DNA from 2 places in the Peribacillus sp. Aquil_B1 genome. Region 1 is predicted to be linked to the other one. Evidence: a T-box and tRNA genes for the amino acid it is inferred to sense, from the RefSeq annotation. Region 1 holds a T-box; the other holds one or more tRNA genes.

Region 1 (5,475 bases):
GCCTCTGTAATCAGAAGCTGATTCCTTTTGTCTTACGGTTTAATGACTTCCGCACCGCGCATATATGGACGTAATACTTCAGGAATGATGACACTGCCATCTTCCTGCTGATAATTTTCCAAAAGGGCTGCGACTGTACGGCCAATTGCCAAACCTGATCCATTTAGAGTATGGACGTGTTCCGGTTTACCTTTTGCATCACGTCTGAAGCGAATATTGGCCCGTCTAGCCTGGAATGCTTCAAAGTTACTGCAAGAAGAAATTTCGCGGTACGTTCCATAACTCGGGATCCAAACCTCGATATCATACTTTTTAGCAGCAGTGAAGCCTAGATCTCCCGTACACATGCTCAGCACTCGGTATGGAAGTCCTAGCAATTGAAGGACCTTTTCGGCATGACCTGTGAGATTTTCCAATTCTGCATAAGAATCTTCCGGTTTCACGAACTTCACTAGTTCAACTTTATTGAACTGGTGCTGCCGAATTAACCCACGGGTATCACGACCTGCAGATCCTGCTTCTGAGCGGAATGAAGCGCTGTATGCCGCATAGCTTATCGGCAGATCATCCATGCTCATGATTTCATCACGATGGAAGTTTGTCACCGGGACTTCAGCTGTAGGAATCAAGAAGTAATCATCACTTTCAATACGGAAAGCATCTTCTTCGAATTTTGGCAATTGACCTGTGCCAGTCATGCTTGCACGGTTCACCATATATGGCGGCAGCATTTCTTCATATCCGTGTTCCTCAACATGAAGGTCTAACATAAAGCTAATTAATGCACGTTCTAATCGAGCACCAAGACCCCTATAAAATACAAATCGGCTTCCGGTCACTTTTGCTGCCCGTTCAAAATCCAGAATGCCTAGATCTCCGGCTACATCCCAGTGTGGTTTCGGTTCAAACTTGAATTCCGGTAACTCTCCCCATTTACGGATTTCCACATTATCGTCTTCCGTCTCACCAACAGGCACACTTTCATGCGGAATGTTCGGAATGGAAAGAAGTAATGTTTCTAACTGGGCTTCCACTTCACGAAGTTCTTCATCGAATCCTTTGATACGGTCACCAACTTCACGCATTTGGGCAATCAGTTGATCTGCATCTTTTTTTTCCCGTTTCAATACGGCCACTTGCTGTGAAACTTCATTTCTTTGGCTTTTCAACTTTTCCGTTTCGGCAATCAAACCCCGACGCTTTACATCCAGTTCCTCGAATTTACCCAAATCGGTCAAATCTTCTCCTCTAAATTGCAATACACGCTTCACTTCTTCAAAATTATTTCTTACATATTTCAAATCCAACATTTTCTGTTCCTCCTTAATATTTTGATTTTATCAAAGAACGCAAAAAACTCCCGTCCCCTAAAGAAGGGACGAGAGTTAACCCGCGTTGCCACCCTAGTTGAAGGCTTATCTAAAACGCCTACCACTTATCACGATAACGGCTTTTAACCGAAAGTACTTACTGACCCAAAAGGCTTTCCATACTCTGCTCCAGGAGGGATTCACAAAACTCTTACACCGATTTCCACCAGCCATCGGCTCTCTATAGAAAGAAATACTTGTTACTATTTCCTGTCATTGCTTTCTTATATAATCAGATTGTTTTCCATAATGTACTATAATTTTATACATTACGCAACCGTTTTATACGTGAAACTTAAAACCAGCCTTTAACAGTGGAAGCTACACTGCTCCATACGTCACCAAAGAATCCGCCAACCGCCCGCATTGATAGTACGAACCAGTTTGCCTTTTCAACAGATTCAGCAGCTACGACGTTAACCTTAACCTGATCTCCATTGATGTACCCGTAAGCTTCTCCTTTTTTAGGAGTGACTGTGATGTAACCTAGCTTTTCACCTTTTTTGATTGGTGCAGTCAGCTTACCATCATCATTCAATTTGGTTTTATCGATCACTAAATCTGTTTTATAGTTGTCTTTCTCACCATTTTCAACAAGTAGCTCGATCGCTTTTTCAGATTGAACCTTAACGCTTTTTTCCTTGCCTTTCACTACTGAAAGAGTTTCTTTCCCTTTCACCTGGTAGTTGGCAGGAAGGACTTTTTCCTTTTTAAAGGTTGCATAAGCATAGTTCATAAGCTTAGTGCTATCCGCAAAACGTTCGTTTTTATTAGTGGACTTCATGACCACCGTGATATAGCGCTGACCGTCCTGGATAACCGTCCCTGTGTGTCCATATCCGGCAAAGTCAGTAGATCCCGTTTTTAGTCCATCTACGCCTTTATATTCAAATATCAGGCCAGGCAGCATCCAGTTGAAGTTCGGATACTCTTTTCCATCACGGAACTTCAATTTAGGGATGCTGGCGATTTTCAACACTTCCGGATAATCATTTATTAAACGATAAGCAAGAAGTGCAGTATCTTTTGCTGTCATGATATTTTCATCATCTTCATCACCTGAAGGAAACTGCCCTAATAAATCGCTGTTATTCAAGCCGCTGGCATTAACGAATTTATGGTTTTTCAAGCCTAATTCCTTCGCTTTTTCATTCATTAACTTAACGAAGCTCTTTTCACTTCCGGAAACTAGCTGTGCTAAAGCTACTGTTGCCGCATTTCCGGAATAGACGGCCATAGCTTGATATAGTTCCTTAACTGTATAATCTTCACCTTCCGTTAACCCAACATTCGACAAATTGGGTGCTTTTGAAAGGTCATGTACGTATTTATTTATTTTTACTTTTTGATCCCAACTGATTTTCCCATTTTCAATTGACTCCATTATGATGTACTCGGTCATCATTTTAGACATGGATGCAATCCCTAATACTTTATCGGCATTTTTTTCATACACGATTTGTCCTGTTTCACCATCGATGATGATGGCTGCCTCTGCTTTTAAACCCAAATTATCAGATTCAGCAACAGCTTCCCCCGGTTGATAGGCAAATTGCGACATAACAAGAACAAAAACAAAAGTGAAAATGAGGGTCATCTTGCTGATTTTTTTCAATTTCCAATACCTCCAACTTTTAAGCTAATCTCTATAACAAAGAAGAAACTTTATGTAATTCCCTTGACACCTTGTCTAGTTTATCACAGAAAAAATAAAAAAAATAGACAGAGTAATCGCAGACTCTGTCTATTTTAACAATAAATTTTAATGACGATTATATGTTAAATTCATTACATTGAGTAGTTCGGTGCTTCTTTAGTAATTTGGACATCATGAGGATGGCTTTCCCTTAATCCAGCACCAGTCATTTTGACGAATTGAGAGTTTTCCCTCAACTCTTCCAATGTGGCTGTACCGCAATATCCCATACCTGAACGAATGCCGCCAATCAGCTGGAAAATGGTATCTGATAGAGGTCCTTTATATGGAAGGCGCCCTTCGATGCCCTCCGGTACGAATTTCTTGTTATCTTCTTGGAAGTAACGATCCTTAGATCCCTTTTCCATTGCAGCAACAGAGCCCATACCCCGATACACTTTAAAACGGCGGCCTTGGAAAATTTCCGTTTCGCCTGGGCTTTCAGTTACACCGGCAAGCATACTGCCAAGCATTACTGCATGTCCGCCTGCAGCTAGGGCCTTAACGATATCACCAGAGTATTTGATTCCGCCATCAGCGATAATCGTTTTACCATGTTTTCTTGCTTCTGTCGCACAATCGAAGACTGCCGTGATTTGCGGAACACCTACACCAGCTACAACCCTTGTCGTACAGATTGATCCTGGTCCGATTCCCACTTTCACTACATCAGCTCCCGCTTCAATCAATGCTTTCGTACCTTCAGCTGTTGCCACATTACCGGCAATGATCGTCAATTCAGGATATGTCCCGCGGATTTCCTTCACCATTTCAAGGACGCCTTCTGAATGACCGTGAGCAGTATCAAGTACAATTGCATCAACATGGGACTTAACCAGCATTTCGACACGCTTCATTGTATCCTTGGTCACGCCGACTGCAGCACCTGCAAGTAATCTTCCTTGCTTATCTTTCGCCGAATTCGGGAACTCGATGACTTTCTCGATATCCTTGATCGTAATAAGTCCTTTAAGAACTCCATTATCGTCCACAAGGGGAAGCTTTTCAATTTTGTATTTTTGAAGAATCTTCTCTGCTTGTTCCAGGTTAGTTCCTACTGGCGCTGTGACCAGATTCTCTACAGTCATGACACTGGAAATTTTCAAGGAAAAATCGGAAATAAATCGCAAATCACGGTTTGTAATGATACCCACAAGTTTTTGATCCTCTATATTGTTGACTACAGGAACACCTGAAATGCGATATTTACCCATTAAATGCTCTGCATCGAATACTTGGTGATCCGGCGTTAAGAAAAATGGATCGGTAATTACACCGCTTTCTGAACGTTTTACTTTATCCACCAGTTCAGCTTGTGCTTCAATGGACATATTTTTATGAATGATACCCAATCCGCCTTGACGAGCCATGGCAATGGCCATCTCAGCTTCTGTCACGGTATCCATTCCTGCGCTGATGATAGGAAGGTTGAGCCTTAAGTTTTCAGCTAAGTTGACTTGAAGGTTAACATCTTTCGGCAAAACCTCTGATTTCGCTGGAATTAATAGGACATCATCAAAGGTTAAACCTTCTTTTGCAAATTTATTTTCCCACATTATTTTCCCCTCCTGCTTAAAAATATTATTTGTAGGTTATCAATAGGACATACTACTGTCAAGAAGAGAAATAAAAGTTTGATTATTCTATTAATTCGGAGGATAGCTGCAATGCCTGAAAACAATGATAATTTCGATAAATATACACCTTTTTTTTCCGCATCTTCCTCACAAACTTTTTTACAAAAATGTTACACGCACGAAAAAATAGCAGAAGCGGAAATCAAAAGTTACGATAATTGTTATCCATTTATTTACCATCTCGAACATGCTAAAACTTATTATAATCAGGCTGCCATTGCACCACTTTCCATACAGCCAATCCTTACATTTTATGGATTTGCTCAATTGTTAAAGGCTTGTCTGCTCACGATCGATCCTAACTATCCGGAATCAACTTCGATGCTTGCCCATGGGGTAACAACGAGAAAAAAGAAAAAGCAACAATATGAATTTTTAAAGGACGAAGTGAAAACGCAAAAGAATGGACTTTTCACCTGCATTGCCGAGAAGTTATTTCATATCAAGCATCTGGAAGGTGAAAAGTTTTCCATGGGAACATTAATGAAGGAAATCCCAGACATGCAAAGCTATACATGGTCGGTTTCAAAGAAAAATTTCGTCGCCATGTTACCTTCTTCGAATGGTTTTCAATTACCCTCAACGATATTGGATAGCTATCAAATGTCCAGCAGTCGGTTGGAGGAATTTTTGAAAGCTAAAACGAATCAAGTTTACAGTATTGCTGAAGCTCCTGGGACACTGCATTTAAAAACAGATGGCGATCCTAATCATAATGCAACTTCCCCAATACGGTATAATTTAGCAGAAGGACAATTCATGCTATCGATAA
Region 2 (14,798 bases), on a different contig from region 1:
ATACCTTCTTATTATCTAGTTTTGAAGGAATGAAAATTTCTTCTTGCATTTTCTCAAAAAGACGTTATAATAATATATGTCTTGAAAAAATGTTAACATTGTTTGGTGACGATAGCGAAGAGGTCACACCCGTTCCCATTCCGAACACGGCAGTTAAGCTCTTCAGCGCCGATGGTAGTTGGGGGTTTCCCCCTGTGAGAGTAGGACGTCGCCAAGCAGGTTTTATATGGAGGATTAGCTCAGCTGGGAGAGCATCTGCCTTACAAGCAGAGGGTCGGCGGTTCGATCCCGTCATCCTCCACCATTTTACACCTGCCGGTGTAGCTCAACTGGTAGAGCAACTGACTTGTAATCAGTAGGTTGGGGGTTCAAGTCCTCTTGCCGGCACCATTTTAAGATCGTACAAGCACGAGCCATTAGCTCAGTTGGTAGAGCATCTGACTTTTAATCAGAGGGTCGAAGGTTCGAATCCTTCATGGCTCACCATTTCATATGCGGGTGTGGCGGAATTGGCAGACGCACCAGACTTAGGATCTGGCGCCGCAAGGCGTGGGGGTTCAAGTCCCTTCACCCGCATCTTTCATGCGGAAGTAGTTCAGTGGTAGAATACAACCTTGCCAAGGTTGGGGTCGCGGGTTCGAATCCCGTCTTCCGCTCCACTTTTCGTATGTGCCGGGGTGGCGGAACTGGCAGACGCACAGGACTTAAAATCCTGCGGTAGGTGACTACCGTACCGGTTCGATTCCGGTCCTCGGCACCATCATAATATGCGCCCGTAGCTCAATTGGATAGAGCATCTGACTACGAATCAGAAGGTTGTAGGTTCGACTCCCGCCGGGCGCACCATGTTTTTATTGCGGGAAGTAGCTCAGCTTGGTAGAGCACTTGGTTTGGGACCAAGGGGTCGCAGGTTCGAATCCTGTCTTCCCGACCACGTGATTTTTAATGAATGGGGCCTTAGCTCAGCTGGGAGAGCGCCTGCCTTGCACGCAGGAGGTCAGCGGTTCGATCCCGCTAGGCTCCACCATTTTTCAATCAGATACTTATATTATATTGGCGGTGTAGCTCAGCTGGCTAGAGCGTACGGTTCATACCCGTGAGGTCGGGGGTTCGATCCCCTCCGCCGCTACCAATAAATATAAGGACCTTTAGCTCAGCTGGTTAGAGCAGACGGCTCATAACCGTCCGGTCGTAGGTTCGAGTCCTACAAGGTCCACCATATTCATTTCTTTAATGCCGTGGAGGTATACCCAAGTTCGGCTGAAGGGATCGGTCTTGAAAACCGACAGGGGAGTCAAATCCCGCGGGGGTTCGAATCCCTCTACCTCCTCCATTTTTTAAAAAGCAGCAAGTTGTTTTTAAACAACCTTACATAGAGGAAGCGAAAAAACGATATACACGAAAACTTGATGCAAATCGTTTCATTATTACCGTCGCGGGGTGGAGCAGTCCGGTAGCTCGTCGGGCTCATAACCCGAAGGTCGCAGGTTCAAATCCTGTCCCCGCAATTATTAGGTCCCGTGGTGTAGCGGTTAACATGCCTGCCTGTCACGCAGGAGATCGCGGGTTCGATTCCCGTCGGGACCGCCATTTTTTAAATTAATATAAATGTGGCTCAGTAGCTCAGTCGGTAGAGCAAAGGACTGAAAATCCTTGTGTCGGCGGTTCGATTCCGTCCTGAGCCACCATATCTTACAAAATTACGGCGATTGTGGCGAAGTGGTTAACGCACCTGATTGTGGTTCAGGCATTCGTGGGTTCGATTCCCATCAGTCGCCCCATTTCGCGGGTGTAGTTTAGTGGTAAAACCTCAGCCTTCCAAGCTGATGATGAGGGTTCGATTCCCTTCACCCGCTCCAAATATGGGCCTATAGCTCAGCTGGTTAGAGCGCACGCCTGATAAGCGTGAGGTCGATGGTTCGAGTCCATTTAGGCCCACCATATTCATATTGTTCCGCAGTAGCTCAGTGGTAGAGCATTCGGCTGTTAACCGAACGGTCGTAGGTTCGAGTCCTACCTGCGGAGCCATGGGGAAGTACTCAAGAGGCTGAAGAGGCGCCCCTGCTAAGGGTGTAGGTCGCGCGAGCGGCGCGAGGGTTCAAATCCCTCCTTCTCCGCCATTTGGCCCGTTGGTCAAGCGGTTAAGACACCGCCCTTTCACGGCGGTAACACGGGTTCGAATCCCGTACGGGTCATAACAAAAAAGGAAGCATATATTCATGTATGCTTCTTTTTTTCATTTCTTTTCATTGATATAACTATCTTTTTGTTTATAAGGAATGTCTCCAAGCTGGGAATCGATATTTTCTTCTTCTAATGTATTTTCATATTCCTTTTGCTTTTTGTTCGGTATATCCACCCTATTTTTTCCTTCGATATCATTTGCCGCAAATCCTTCATAGTCTTCTGGAAATCCATCCGTTTCATCTTCGGTTTTATAAAGATCATTATAATTGTCATGATCGCCGGTGTAATCAGATGGCGTCTCGGATGTACCGAATTTGGCGACTTCACCAAAGCTATCCTCTTTATCCACTATTTCATTTCCATGACGATTTTCAAAATGATCACCCTTGGATGGAATCAGTATTTCCTCCTCCACTGGCCGGTCTTGTGAAAGTGATCGTTCCGGGGCATGCTCGACACAGTAGAGAGTGCTTGGGATCGCTTCAAGCCTCTCGATGGGGATTTCCCTATTGCAGGTTATACAATGGCCATACGAACCTTCTTCCATTGCTTTTAATGCTTCGTCGATTTTCTCCATTTCTGATTGTGCATGTTCATCGAGTGCTTGATTCCGTTCCATCTCGTATAATTCGGTTCCTAGGTCAGCAGGATGATTATCATAAGAAGATAATTCCCCTACTGATTCCGTCTGGCTTTTATCCAGAACGGATTGTTCATCATTTTGAATTCTACTACTTAACTCATTTTTTTCTTGAAGCAGTTCCTTTTTTAATTTCTGCGTTTGTTGTTTCGTTGCCATATCCTATTCACTCCTTCTAAAGTCCAAATCTCATTTTATATTGGTAAGATGGTTGTATTATCTATTACCCGAATCGGAGTATAGGAAAACAATATGCAATGGAATACAGAAAAAAGGACTGAGCGGATGAGCTCAGTCCTCGGAGATTAGATAAGATAGCTGATGAATAATCCAATGGCCATGAGTAAGCCGAAGAACGTGTTCGTTTGGGCCGTGGCTTTCATTGCCGGGACCATCGTGATCGGCTGCGTTTTGCCTACGAAGCCTTTGATTGCGGCCATGGCCTTCGGTATGCTAAGGAAGGCAAGGAGAATCCACGCCGTTACGCTTCCGGTAAGAACTAGCCCAACAAGCCATAGATAAGAGAAAGCGAACATGATTGCCATGAATGTCAGGGCGTTTTTCCTGCCCATCACTACTGGCATCGTTTTGCGGCCATGTGCCTTATCCCCATCGTGATCACGAAGGTTATTGGATAAGTTGATCAACCCGACCAAAACCCCACTTGGAATGGCAATTAAGATGGCTGTTGAAGAAACATCACCGGTTTGAATGAAAAAGGCGATCAGGATTATCAAAAAGCCCATGAACAATCCAGAAAAAAGTTCCCCGAATGGTGTATATGATATGGGCAGGGGACCGCCTGTATAAAGGTAGCCGACAAGCATGCAAACCAGTCCGACTGCAGCAAGCCACCAAGATGATGCGGCACAAATATAGATTCCAATTATCAAGGCGATGGCATACATGCCAAGGGCCAAGCTCATGATTAGTTTAGGGGCCATCCCATGACGGACGATCCCGCCGCCGATGCCTACGGATTCCTCCGTATCCAAGCCTCTCTTGAAATCATAGTATTCATTGAATAAATTGGTTGCAGCTTGAATCAGGATACTGGCAATCATCATGGCAGCGAATAGTAACCAATTCACTCCATCTTCCAAAAGTGCAATCACAGTTCCAAGTAAGACTGGTACAAAAGCTGCGGTTAGTGTATGTGGACGAATTAACTCCCACCAAATCTTCCAGGTCCGTTTAAGGGGAAGTCCGTCGTATTCTGTTTGCATTATTTCTCTCCTCAAAATCATTATTGGTTCTCTCGAAATTATAACAAATATTGAAATGTTGCACAAAAGGTTATCCTAATAAATGCAGGAAAAGTGGGAAAGGGTGATAATTGGAATTCCTGGATGATCACATTTCCAAAATCAAGGGTATTTCTCTACATTCGCTAAGATTCATATAATAAGGAAAAAAGCAGGAAAGAATCGTCCGGTAAAGGGGCGTTTTATTGACATGGGGTTCAAGTGAGGTGTATCTTTAAATAGGTTAAAAAGCTTTTAAAATGTACATTTGGGGGGATTTTTTTGGCTATCTCAGAGGAAACTGAACAGTTTCAGGGACTGGCTTCAGCTATACAAAAGGCGAAGGACTTGAATGATCAAGTTCTATTCAGTCATATTAAGAAGATTAAATGCAACAACCCCCTTTCATTTTATCAAGCTGGAAGAGAACGGTACGCGGGTGAACGCTTTTTCTGGGAGGACCCTGCAAAGGAAATAACCATCACCGGTTTAGGCAATGTTAAGAAACTCAAAGCGGCATCGAATGCCGAACGTTATAGAGAAGTCGAAAAGAGCTGGATCAAACTGCAGAATAATGCTGTCAAAACGGGAGTGACCGATGTAGAAGCGACAGGTCCTTTACTGTTTGGGGGCTTTTCTTTTGATTATGAAACTGACAGTACGCTCCTTTGGAATCAGTTCGGGGACAACCTTTTTTATATACCCGCCTTCATGCTGTCAATAGTGGGGAAACAAGCTTACTTAACGACAAACTTACTTTGTTCGCCTGATGATTCAGAAAAACTCTTCATAGATATGATAAATGAACGGGAAGCTTTCCTTTTCGAAAGCGTGGATGGCAATGGATTGGGTGCAAATTCCCTGGTTATGCAGAGGGAAGTCGAACCTGAGGAATGGAAACGGACGGTCGCAGAGGCTGTTCAGGAAATCAAGACGACAAATCTCGATAAAATCGTTTTGGCAAGGGAACTTCGACTTGGTTTTGAACATTCCATTGATTCAGGGAAAGTGCTTGAACAATTGCTTGCAGAGCAGCCATTGAGTTATATTTTCAGTTTGGAAGCTGGTGGTGACTGTTTTGTCGGTGCCACCCCTGAACGTTTAATTAAGAAACAGGGAAATGAAGTTTTTTCTACCTGTCTTGCTGGATCGATGGGACGAGGAAAAGATGAGCAGGAAGATGTTTGTCTTGGTGAAGAATTGCTTCATGACCAAAAGAATTTACAAGAGCATCAATATGTCGTGTCGATGATATCCAATGCCTTTGATTCAGTATGCGAAAAGGTGATGGTCCCGGCCGGACCGACACTTATGAAAAATCGCCATATCCAGCATTTGTACACTCCGGTCCGCGGTATATCAAAGGAAGGTGTCACGATTTTTGAATTTATCGAGAATCTCCACCCAACACCTGCTATGGGCGGACTTCCCAAAGAAAAGGCCGTTGTCCGAATTAGGGAAATGGAAGGTCTGGAACGTGGCTTTTATGCGGGTCCTTTAGGCTGGGTGGATACGTATGGAAACGGGGAATTCGCTGTCGGGATCCGTTCTGCCCTAATACAGAACAATGAGGCATCGCTCTTTGCCGGATGCGGAGTCGTGGAAGATTCGACTCCCGAAAGTGAATACCGGGAAACGGGGATTAAATTCAATCCGATGTTAAGTGCTTTAGGAGGAAATCTTAATGAATGACCGAGATGCATTGACAGCTTATGCTGCTTCATTCGTCGATGAGCTGGCACAAAATGAGGTGAAGCATGTGGTGGTGAGCCCTGGTTCACGATCCACACCCCTGGCTTTGTTGCTGGTGGAACATCCTGATATCGAAATTCATATTAATGTGGATGAGCGTTCGGCTGCTTTTTTTGCCCTTGGTTTGGCTAAGGCCCTAAAAGAACCTATCGGACTTCTTTGTACGTCAGGTACAGCCGCTGCAAACTATTACCCAGCCGTCATTGAGGCTTTCTATTCAAGAGTGCCGCTTATTGTACTTACCGCTGACCGCCCGCATGAATTGCGTGATGTCGGAGCCCCGCAGGCAATCGATCAGATACACCTTTACGGGAGACATGTAAAATGGTTTGTCGAAATGGCACTTCCTGAAAGCACGGATGGGATGATGCGGTATGCCAGAACGGTCGGTGCAAGGGCAGTGGCAACAGCTGCAGCTGAGCCTGCAGGGCCTGTACATTTGAATTTCCCGCTTCGTGAACCATTGATACCGGATTTGGAGCAAGCAAAGGAATGCAGGCAAAATAAAATGACGCCTGCAGTGTTGATTGACAGTGGAGAACTTTCACTGTCATCATCACAAATAGAAGCTGTCGCAACTACATTGTCACAAGCAAAGCAAGGTATGATTGTTTGTGGCGAATTACCTCATCCAGAGATGAAGGAAGCCATCGTCGCATTAGCGGAAAAACTTGCTTTTCCGGTACTGGCTGATCCCCTTTCACAGTTAAGGAGCGGAAGTCATGACAAGGCCGTTATCATTGATGCGTACGATACGTTTCTACGCGATGAAACGGCAAAAGCGGCTTTCAGGCCGGAAGTGATCTTGCGATTCGGAGCAATGCCTGTTTCTAAACCGTTATTGTTATTCATGAAAGAACAAAAGCAGGCAATCACTTTGGTCGTCGATGGCGGAGCAGGCTGGCGCGAACCAGCCGGATTGGCAACGAATATGATTTACAGCGAAGAGAAAGATTTTTGTCTGCGAATTGCTGAAAGCATTACTTCCTCCCCTGATGATGAATGGCTTCGCTTATGGCAAATCGTCAACGGTGCGACGAAGGAGGCCTTAGCCTCCGTCAGAGATGAAGCGGAGTTAAGCGAAGGCAAGCTGTTCGCCCTGCTTGCTGATATGATGCCGTTGGAATCGACGTTGTTTGTCGGGAATAGTATGCCCATACGTGATTTGGATACTTTCTTTTTGAATAATGGAAAAGAAATCAAAACCATTGCAAATCGCGGGGCGAATGGCATTGATGGTGTCGTTTCCACTGCGCTTGGCGTAAGCACGGTATCAAAAAATACAGTGCTGGCAATTGGGGATTTAAGTTTTTTCCATGATATGAATGGCTTGCTTGCGGCAAAGCTTCAAAAACAAAATATCACGATATTGCTGGTTAATAATGATGGCGGCGGCATTTTCTCCTTCTTGCCGCAGGCAAATGATAGGGAACATTTCGAAACGCTATTCGGCACGCCACATGGGCTTGATTTTTCCCATACGGCCGAGCTTTACGGCGGTAAATACAACAAGGTGCAAAATTGGGATGAGTTAGAGAAGGTATTTACAGAGTCATTCGAAATCCAAGGACTTAAAATCATTGAAGTTCCGACAGAAAGAGAGTCCAATCTACAAAAACATCGAAATTTGTGGAGCTTTGTTTCCCAGGAAATAAAAATGGTGTTAGACAGGGAAATATGATGAATATTGTCAGCAAGGATGTCAATTATGCTGTTGAAATAACGGGAAATGGAGATCCTCTTGTACTTTTACATGGATTTACGGGAAATCGGGATACATGGAAATTCCTCATTCCGCTACTGAGTGACAGGTATACGTTAATCATGGTCGATATCATCGGTCATGGTATGTCTGCGTCACCAGCCGATCATCGAAGGTATGAAATGGAGCGTGTCGCTGAGGATATCAAGTATATTTTGGATGTGTTACATTTCCCGAAAGCCCATATCCTTGGATACTCGATGGGCGGAAGGCTCGGATTGGGATTTGCCTGTTTGTTTCCTGAGTATGTTGATACATTGATATTGGAGAGCGCTTCACCGGGCCTTTTAACAGAAGGGGAACGTGAAAGGCGAAGGGAAAATGATCGGAAGCTTGCCGAAAGGATTCTTGAAAATGGCATGGAAGCGTTTGTGGATCAATGGGAAAACATCCCTTTGTTTGAAAGTCAAAAGCGGTTGTCGGCCAAAACCAAGTCAGCCATTCGGGAGCAGCGGTTGGCAAATAGTCCTGCCGGCCTTTCCAATAGCCTTCTTGGTATGGGGACCGGCAGCCAGGCTTCATACTGGGAACAATTGCAAACCCTTGATTTCCCTGTGCTCCTTGTAACTGGTGAACTTGACCGGAAGTTTTGTCGGATTGCGGACTCGATGAAAAAAAAGCTGAAGCAGGTCGAATGGAAAATAATAAATGATGCGGGACATGCGATTCATGTGGAAGTTGGAGAAAAGTTTGGTAAAATAATAAGTGAGTTCTTAAAGCGAAATAAAAGGAGGAATTAAGGTGACGATTCAATGGGAAACAATACGTGAGTATGATGAAATTTTGTATGAAAAATATAACGGGATTGCGAAAGTGTCCATCAATCGACCACATGTACATAATGCATTCACGCCAAAAACGACTGCTGAAATGATTGATGCATTCGCAAGAGCGCGTGATGATTCCAGCATTGGTGTCATTATTTTAACAGGTGTAGGCGGCAAAGCATTCTGTTCAGGCGGAGACCAAAAAGTACGCGGCAATGGCGGATATGTGGGTGAAGATAACATTCCTCGTCTAAATGTTCTTGATTTGCAACGTTTGATTCGCGTAATTCCAAAACCAGTCGTAGCCATGGTTGCTGGATATGCAATTGGTGGCGGTAATGTCTTGAATGTGGTATGTGACTTGACGATTGCTGCTGACAATGCGATTTTCGGACAAACTGGACCGAATGTAGGAAGCTTTGATGCTGGTTATGGTTCTGGCTACCTTGCACGTATCGTAGGTCATAAAAAGGCGCGTGAAATCTGGTACCTATGCCGTCAATACAATGCACAGGAAGCATTGGATATGGGATTGGTCAACACAGTCGTACCATTAGACCAATTAGAAGCGGAAACGGTTAAATGGTGTGAAGAAATGCTTGAGAAGAGCCCTACTGCACTTCGTTTCTTGAAAGCGGCAATGAACGCTGATACGGATGGCCTTGCAGGTCTTCAACAATTGGCTGGTGACGCTACACTATTATACTATACAACAGAAGAAGCAAAAGAAGGCCGCGATGCATTCAAAGAAAAGCGCACTCCGGACTTTGGGCAATTCCCTCGTTTCCCTTAATGAAACGCGTGAATCGATGAGACTGACAGCTTGGCGGAAAATCGCCGGGCTGTTTTCTATATCAAAATGGAAGAGGGTAAGCAGCAATGGCAGAAGAAAAGTTGCCGAACTGGCTGAAAAATCGGGCGCATCTTTCACCGGGGCGCCCGGCAATCGAGTTTGAAGGTCATACGTATAGCTTTCTTGAACTGCATACATTATCGGAGAAGATGGCTGGTAAGCTGGCAAGCATTGGTCTGGGTGCTGGCGATTCATGCGCGGTTTTGCTCCGCAACCATATTGATGGTGTTGTCGTTATCCATGCATTATTTTATCTCGGTGTGAAGATTGTGATGCTGAATAATAAGTTAACGGCAAAAGAGCTGTCCTGGCAGATCGAGGATAGTGGGACTGCCTATTTGGTTTCAGAAGGTGCCTTCTCCGACAAACTTTCTGATATTGGTGAGATTCTTCCGGAATTGAACCTTCATTTAATGGAAGGATTGCCGGATGAAGGCACGGCGGAGATACTTCAAGAGTTTTACCTTGAGGATACCGCTACGATCATGTATACATCAGGTACCACAGGAAATCCAAAGGGTGTGATCCAAACATTCGGCAACCATTGGTGGAGTGCAGTAGGGTCGGTTCTGAACCTTGGATTGCATGAGGAGGATTCTTGGTATTGTGCGGTTCCGATCTTTCATATTAGCGGTTTATCCATTCTGATGAAAAACGTGATTTATGGCATGAAAGTCGTTTTGGCGGAACGATTCGATGAACGGGAAGCAAACCGGAGCATTCAGGAAAATGGCGTGACGATCATTTCGGTCGTGACGGCCATGCTGAATAGGATGGTTCAGGATTTGAAGGGAACAAGCTATCCAAAAACCTTTCGCTGTTTCCTGTTGGGCGGCGGCCCTGCACCCGTCCATTTACTTGAAGCCTGTAAGGAGAAAGGGATTCCCGTCTATCAAACATATGGGATGACCGAAACGTCATCACAGATTGTGACACTGGCTCCGGAGTATAGTATGTCAAAAATCGGATCAGCTGGGAAGCCTTTGTTTCCTTCGCAGTTACGGATAGAGAAAGACGGCACGATGTGTGAACCGGGTGCAGTGGGCGAAATCGTGGTTTCAGGTCCGAATGTCACGAAAGGTTATTTTAATCGAATGGATGCTACACAGCAGGCCATTACCGATGGATGGCTTTATACCGGGGATCTTGGTTATCTTGATGAGGAAGGCTTTTTATATGTGCTTGACCGACGTTCGGATTTAATCATCTCCGGCGGTGAAAATGTCTATCCGGCCGAGATTGAAAACGTCCTCGGTATGCATCCTGATGTTTTCGAAGCGGGAGTGACGGGGACTGACGATGAAAAGTGGGGACAGGTCCCGCTTGCTTTTGTCGTCTTGCAACAAGGTGCAGAGCTTGATGAGAGTGAACTATTGGAATATTGCAGGGGATATTTAGCATCCTATAAGCTTCCCCGGAACGTGATTTTTTGTAAGGAGCTTCCCCGTAATGGCGCAAGCAAGCTTTTGAGACGAGAATTGAAGAAGGAAATGGGGGAAGGGCAATGAGGTTATCCTCCATTACCCTAAAGCTTATTAAGGCTCCTTTAAAACGGCCATTCAAGACGCATCTCGAAACGGTAAGCGGTCGGGAAGTGATCATTGTCGAAGCCATGGATAAGGATGGGTTGATTGGATACGGTGAAGCTGTACCTTTTACAAGTCCTTGGTATACCGAGGAAACGATCAAAACCTGCTTTCATATATTGGAGGACTTCTTAATCCCGTTGACATTGGCCAGTCAGGTCAAGCATCCCGATGAGCTGCCGAACCTATGGAGCGGAATCCGGCGGAATGGGATGGCGAAGTCAGCTTTAGAGCAGGCAATCCTCGATTTATATGCGAAGCAGAAAGGAGTCTACCTCGGACGGCTGATGGGCGGCGAACGAAGTGAAGTGGCCGCTGGTGTAGTCGTTGCATCCAGTGATATTGAAGATGCGATGCGCCAGATAGAGGATTTTTCCGGATCTGGTTATCAGCGTTACAAAATAAAAATCAATCCTCAAAATGATCTGGAGTTTTTAGCGGAAATCCGTCGGGCTTATCCTCATATACCGCTCATGGCAGATGCCAATTCAGCGTACACTCTTGATGACATCACCCACCTTCAGAAACTTGATGTGTTTAAGCTGATGATGATTGAACAGCCGCTGGGACATGACGACATTGTGGAACATTCATTTTTGCAGAAACAGCTGCAGACACCCATTTGCCTTGATGAAAGCATAAATTCATTTCATGATGCCAAAAGTGCGCTGTCGCTCCAGAGCTGTGGGGTGATCAGCATTAAGATGGCTAAAGTCGGCGGCTGGATGGAGGCTGTACGAATCCATGATCTATGTCTGGGAAATGATGTGCCGGTTTGGTGCGGTGGCATGATTGAATTTGGCATTTCACGTGCACATAATATTGCACTTGCCACATTAAAAGGATTCACGATTCCCGGGGATATATCATCTTCATCCCGTTATTGGGATGAAGATATAATAGATCCTGAAGTACTTGTCGAAAATGGCATGATCCGAGTTCCCGATAAAGCTGGAATCGGTTTTGCCATCAATGAAAAGCGGCTAAAGGAATTGACTGCATATAGTAAGTTGTACAAGTGAAAACATCAAAGAGGTGCATTGCCCACCTCTTTTGATCAAATATTGATAATCCTTTAACTCCTCTCACTCCCCCCTGTCTATGTAACTCACCCAATTAGAATTTTCTTGGACGGAAACCCCACCCTTTTGGAAAATGATTTTAATAGGATACTAACAAATCAGTTCTTTGTTTTTCATGTTAAAACTCTTACTAAATTGAAGAAATTTACGACACTTCTGCCGGATAACCGGCTAACCAAGATCACGCTAGATGCTGCTTTGATGAGGCCTGGCAGACAGTCGGCGGAAAGGGAACGAATGATTGAAATCAACCAGGAACTTTTTTTTTGAGGGTTTGTAAAATTTGATCGTTGATTGGACGTAAGGCAACTCACTTTCCGCGGGCTCCCTTGACACGCTCGCTTTTCCCGCGGGAGTCTCGTACCCTCCATTCCAAGGAATGTTCTTTAGAATAAACTCTAGGTAAACTGGATTTTCATCGAGTTCGTCTGCAGTCTGTAACTATTTTTTTATCTCCAGTAGTCCCTTTATAAAACGGGATTTTAGAGTAGGAAAATCATTTGAATGGCCGGGTAAACCATAATTTTTTTCCGAAAATGGGGCTTTGTCTATTTTTTCTTTATTGGATTATTTTGTATAATGAGATTAAAAGAATGGCAACCAAGGGAAAGGGAGGGGAGAGTGTATGAAGAAAAAACCGTACCTTATTGCGGAGATTCTACTAAAAAGGGGCATGGCGGACTATGTCATTAAAGAAATGACGGCATTGGAAGAGTGTGAGCTGTTTCTTTTGAAGAGAAAGTGGGGCCTATATGACCGGAAGACAGGTGCGTAAAGAGTAAAAGTAAAAAGGGAACCATTTCGAGCCGGTCCCCATGCGTTTTAAGTTTTTTTAAGCCGGTACCTATTGACAGGGCGGCCTATGCTGCCATATTGTACGTCAAGCTGAAGGACTTCTTCGCCATGCAAGTATTCAAGATAGCGCCTTGCTGTAACTCTGGCGATTCCAATCCCATCAGCCACTTCTTCTGCAGATAGTGACCCAGGCTGGGTCTTTATGAACTTCGTCACCTGCTCAAGAGTCGCGCCATTCAACCCTTTGGGAACATCATATTTCGGACTCGCTTCAGAATGTGTTTTATTTTGAAAGAGAATTCGGTCGAGCTGGGTTTGAGAAATTTGATGGTCAGGTTCAACCTCCATCCGAAAAGCGAAGTATTGTTCCAGCGTATGTTTAAGCCTATCGAATTTAAATGGCTTGATTAAATAGTCAAAAGCCCCATTCTGCATCATTTTTCTGATCGTTTTCTGATCATTTGCCGCTGAAATGATGATGACATCCACATCCATTTGCTCTTTTCTGATTTGATAAAGTGTATCAACCCCGTTTAAAGATGGCATGAAGATGTCCAAAATGACAAGGTCGGGTTTAGACTGCCTGATTTTTTCCAGCCCTTCAAGCCCATTTGAAGCTGTATCAACGACTTTAAAGGCAGGAAGGCGCTCGATGAACTGTTTGTTGACCTCTTGGACCATTGGGTCGTCTTCAATTAAAAGTACACGAATTTCGTTAGTCATTTTGGTTCTCCTCTATATCGTGCATCGGAAAAGAAAGAAGAAAGCTTGTTCCTTCGTCAGGGCGTGTCGTGAATTTCATTTCGCCGTTCGCTTTTTTTACAATTTGGTCTATTAGATAAAGACCAATTCCTGATCCTTCCGCACCTTTTGTTGTAAAACCATACTCGAATATATCTTTATGAATGTCCTCTGGAATGCCGGGTCCATTATCCTCAAGCACAATTTGACAATGACGTTCATCCTGGTAGATGGATAGATAAACCTGTTTTGTTTCCTCTGAACAATGCTTTAGCGCTGCGAATGAATTTTCAATCAGGTTTCCGATTATCAATACAAAATCGTGATGATCCAAATCAGCGGGGAAGCGGTCCAATTTCGTGTGCTTGTCCATGATGAGCTCGATTCCGAGTTCCCTACCCAAGGAGATCTTACTTAATATCAGCCCCACTAAATTATCATCGTGAATGTGCTTCGTTAAAAACCTGGTCAATTCCTCTTGTTCTTCGGTGATCTGAAAAATGTAATGCAGCGCTTCGTCAAGATTGCCTAGCTGGATCAAACCTGCTATCGTATGAAGTTTGTTCATATGTTCATGGTTTTGAACGCGCAGAGCTTCAACGAATGCTTTGACACTAGTCAACTCTTCAGCTAGCTTCGTCACATCGGTGCGATCCTGGAAAATGGCCACCGCACCGATCGTTTTATCCGCAATCTTTATCGGTACCCGGTTGCTTACAATATTCCTGTTTTGAACCGAGATCTCCTGATTAAAGATGGGAGATGTCCGGTCAAGCACTTCCGGGAGACGGGTATCGTGTATAATATCATTGATATTCTTACCAATGACCGCACCGTTAATATTGAATATTTGCTTAGCCTTTTCATTGAAAATCGTGATTGTCTGATTTTTATCTATGGCGATCACCCCTTCATGCATCGCATTGAAAGCGGCTGTCCTTTCAACTAACATCCGTGAAATTTCATGTGGTTCAAGTTGGAAGGTCTCTTTTTTTATCCTTCTTGCCATGAGCCATGAGCCGCATACACCGAATAGAAGTGTAAGGACCAGGATAATCGCGATTTCACCTTTCAGGTCCTTGATTAATTCCGGTATCGTAGGCAAGATATTCCCAACCAGTACGACGCCGATTTGCTCTCTATCTTTATCGAGGATCGGGACAAAGGCGCGGATGGAAATGCCAAGTTCCCCAGCGGCCTTTGAAAGGTATTCGTGTTCAGCGAACGCAGCGCTTTCGTCGCTGCTGCTGGATGGGGTCCCCAATTGACTAAACACCGGGTGGGAATAGCGTATATGCTGATTGTTGAGTACAACTATATAATCCGCTTGATGGATTTTCCTTAAGTTTTCAATAATCGGATTAAGCTCAGTCCATCCTTCAGGCTCAC

Evidence for each region. A T-box is a leader RNA that pairs with one kind of tRNA and senses whether it is charged. The one in region 1 lies ahead of serS (serine--tRNA ligase), so its partner is inferred to be a tRNA-Ser.
Region 2: it encodes a tRNA-Ser, which carries the amino acid that the T-box ahead of serS (serine--tRNA ligase) is inferred to sense. The anticodon was not compared.

The regions. Positions count from the first base shown of each region.
Region 1 covers NZ_JAKXEE010000012.1:7,262-12,736, forward strand. The annotation lists gene serS (serine--tRNA ligase) at 33-1,310, opposite strand; T-box leader at 1,372-1,596, opposite strand; gene MPH60_RS27410 (D-alanyl-D-alanine carboxypeptidase family protein) at 1,666-2,985, opposite strand; gene guaB (IMP dehydrogenase) at 3,159-4,622, opposite strand; gene MPH60_RS27420 (YaaC family protein) at 4,734-5,475, shown strand, end outside.
Region 2 covers NZ_JAKXEE010000005.1:166,997-181,794, reverse strand. The annotation lists rRNA gene rrf (5S ribosomal RNA) at 102-217, shown strand; tRNA gene MPH60_RS24805 (tRNA-Val) at 229-304, shown strand; tRNA gene MPH60_RS24800 (tRNA-Thr) at 315-390, shown strand; tRNA gene MPH60_RS24795 (tRNA-Lys) at 411-486, shown strand; tRNA gene MPH60_RS24790 (tRNA-Leu) at 495-576, shown strand; tRNA gene MPH60_RS24785 (tRNA-Gly) at 585-659, shown strand; tRNA gene MPH60_RS24780 (tRNA-Leu) at 672-760, shown strand; tRNA gene MPH60_RS24775 (tRNA-Arg) at 770-846, shown strand; tRNA gene MPH60_RS24770 (tRNA-Pro) at 858-934, shown strand; tRNA gene MPH60_RS24765 (tRNA-Ala) at 952-1,027, shown strand; tRNA gene MPH60_RS24760 (tRNA-Met) at 1,056-1,132, shown strand; tRNA gene MPH60_RS24755 (tRNA-Ile) at 1,143-1,219, shown strand; tRNA gene MPH60_RS24750 (tRNA-Ser) at 1,241-1,333, shown strand; tRNA gene MPH60_RS24745 (tRNA-Met) at 1,435-1,508, shown strand; tRNA gene MPH60_RS24740 (tRNA-Asp) at 1,515-1,590, shown strand; tRNA gene MPH60_RS24735 (tRNA-Phe) at 1,613-1,688, shown strand; tRNA gene MPH60_RS24730 (tRNA-His) at 1,706-1,781, shown strand; tRNA gene MPH60_RS24725 (tRNA-Gly) at 1,786-1,859, shown strand; tRNA gene MPH60_RS24720 (tRNA-Ile) at 1,865-1,941, shown strand; tRNA gene MPH60_RS24715 (tRNA-Asn) at 1,954-2,028, shown strand; tRNA gene MPH60_RS24710 (tRNA-Ser) at 2,030-2,120, shown strand; tRNA gene MPH60_RS24705 (tRNA-Glu) at 2,124-2,195, shown strand; gene MPH60_RS24700 (TraR/DksA C4-type zinc finger protein) at 2,237-2,986, opposite strand; gene MPH60_RS24695 (1,4-dihydroxy-2-naphthoate polyprenyltransferase) at 3,133-4,053, opposite strand; gene MPH60_RS24690 (isochorismate synthase) at 4,354-5,763, shown strand; gene menD (2-succinyl-5-enolpyruvyl-6-hydroxy-3-cyclohexene-1-carboxylic-acid synthase) at 5,756-7,504, shown strand; gene menH (2-succinyl-6-hydroxy-2,4-cyclohexadiene-1-carboxylate synthase) at 7,504-8,325, shown strand; gene menB (1,4-dihydroxy-2-naphthoyl-CoA synthase) at 8,333-9,145, shown strand; gene MPH60_RS24670 (o-succinylbenzoate--CoA ligase) at 9,232-10,713, shown strand; gene menC (o-succinylbenzoate synthase) at 10,710-11,813, shown strand; gene MPH60_RS24660 (hypothetical protein) at 12,499-12,648, shown strand; gene MPH60_RS24655 (response regulator) at 12,696-13,391, opposite strand; gene MPH60_RS24650 (ATP-binding protein) at 13,384-14,798, opposite strand, start outside.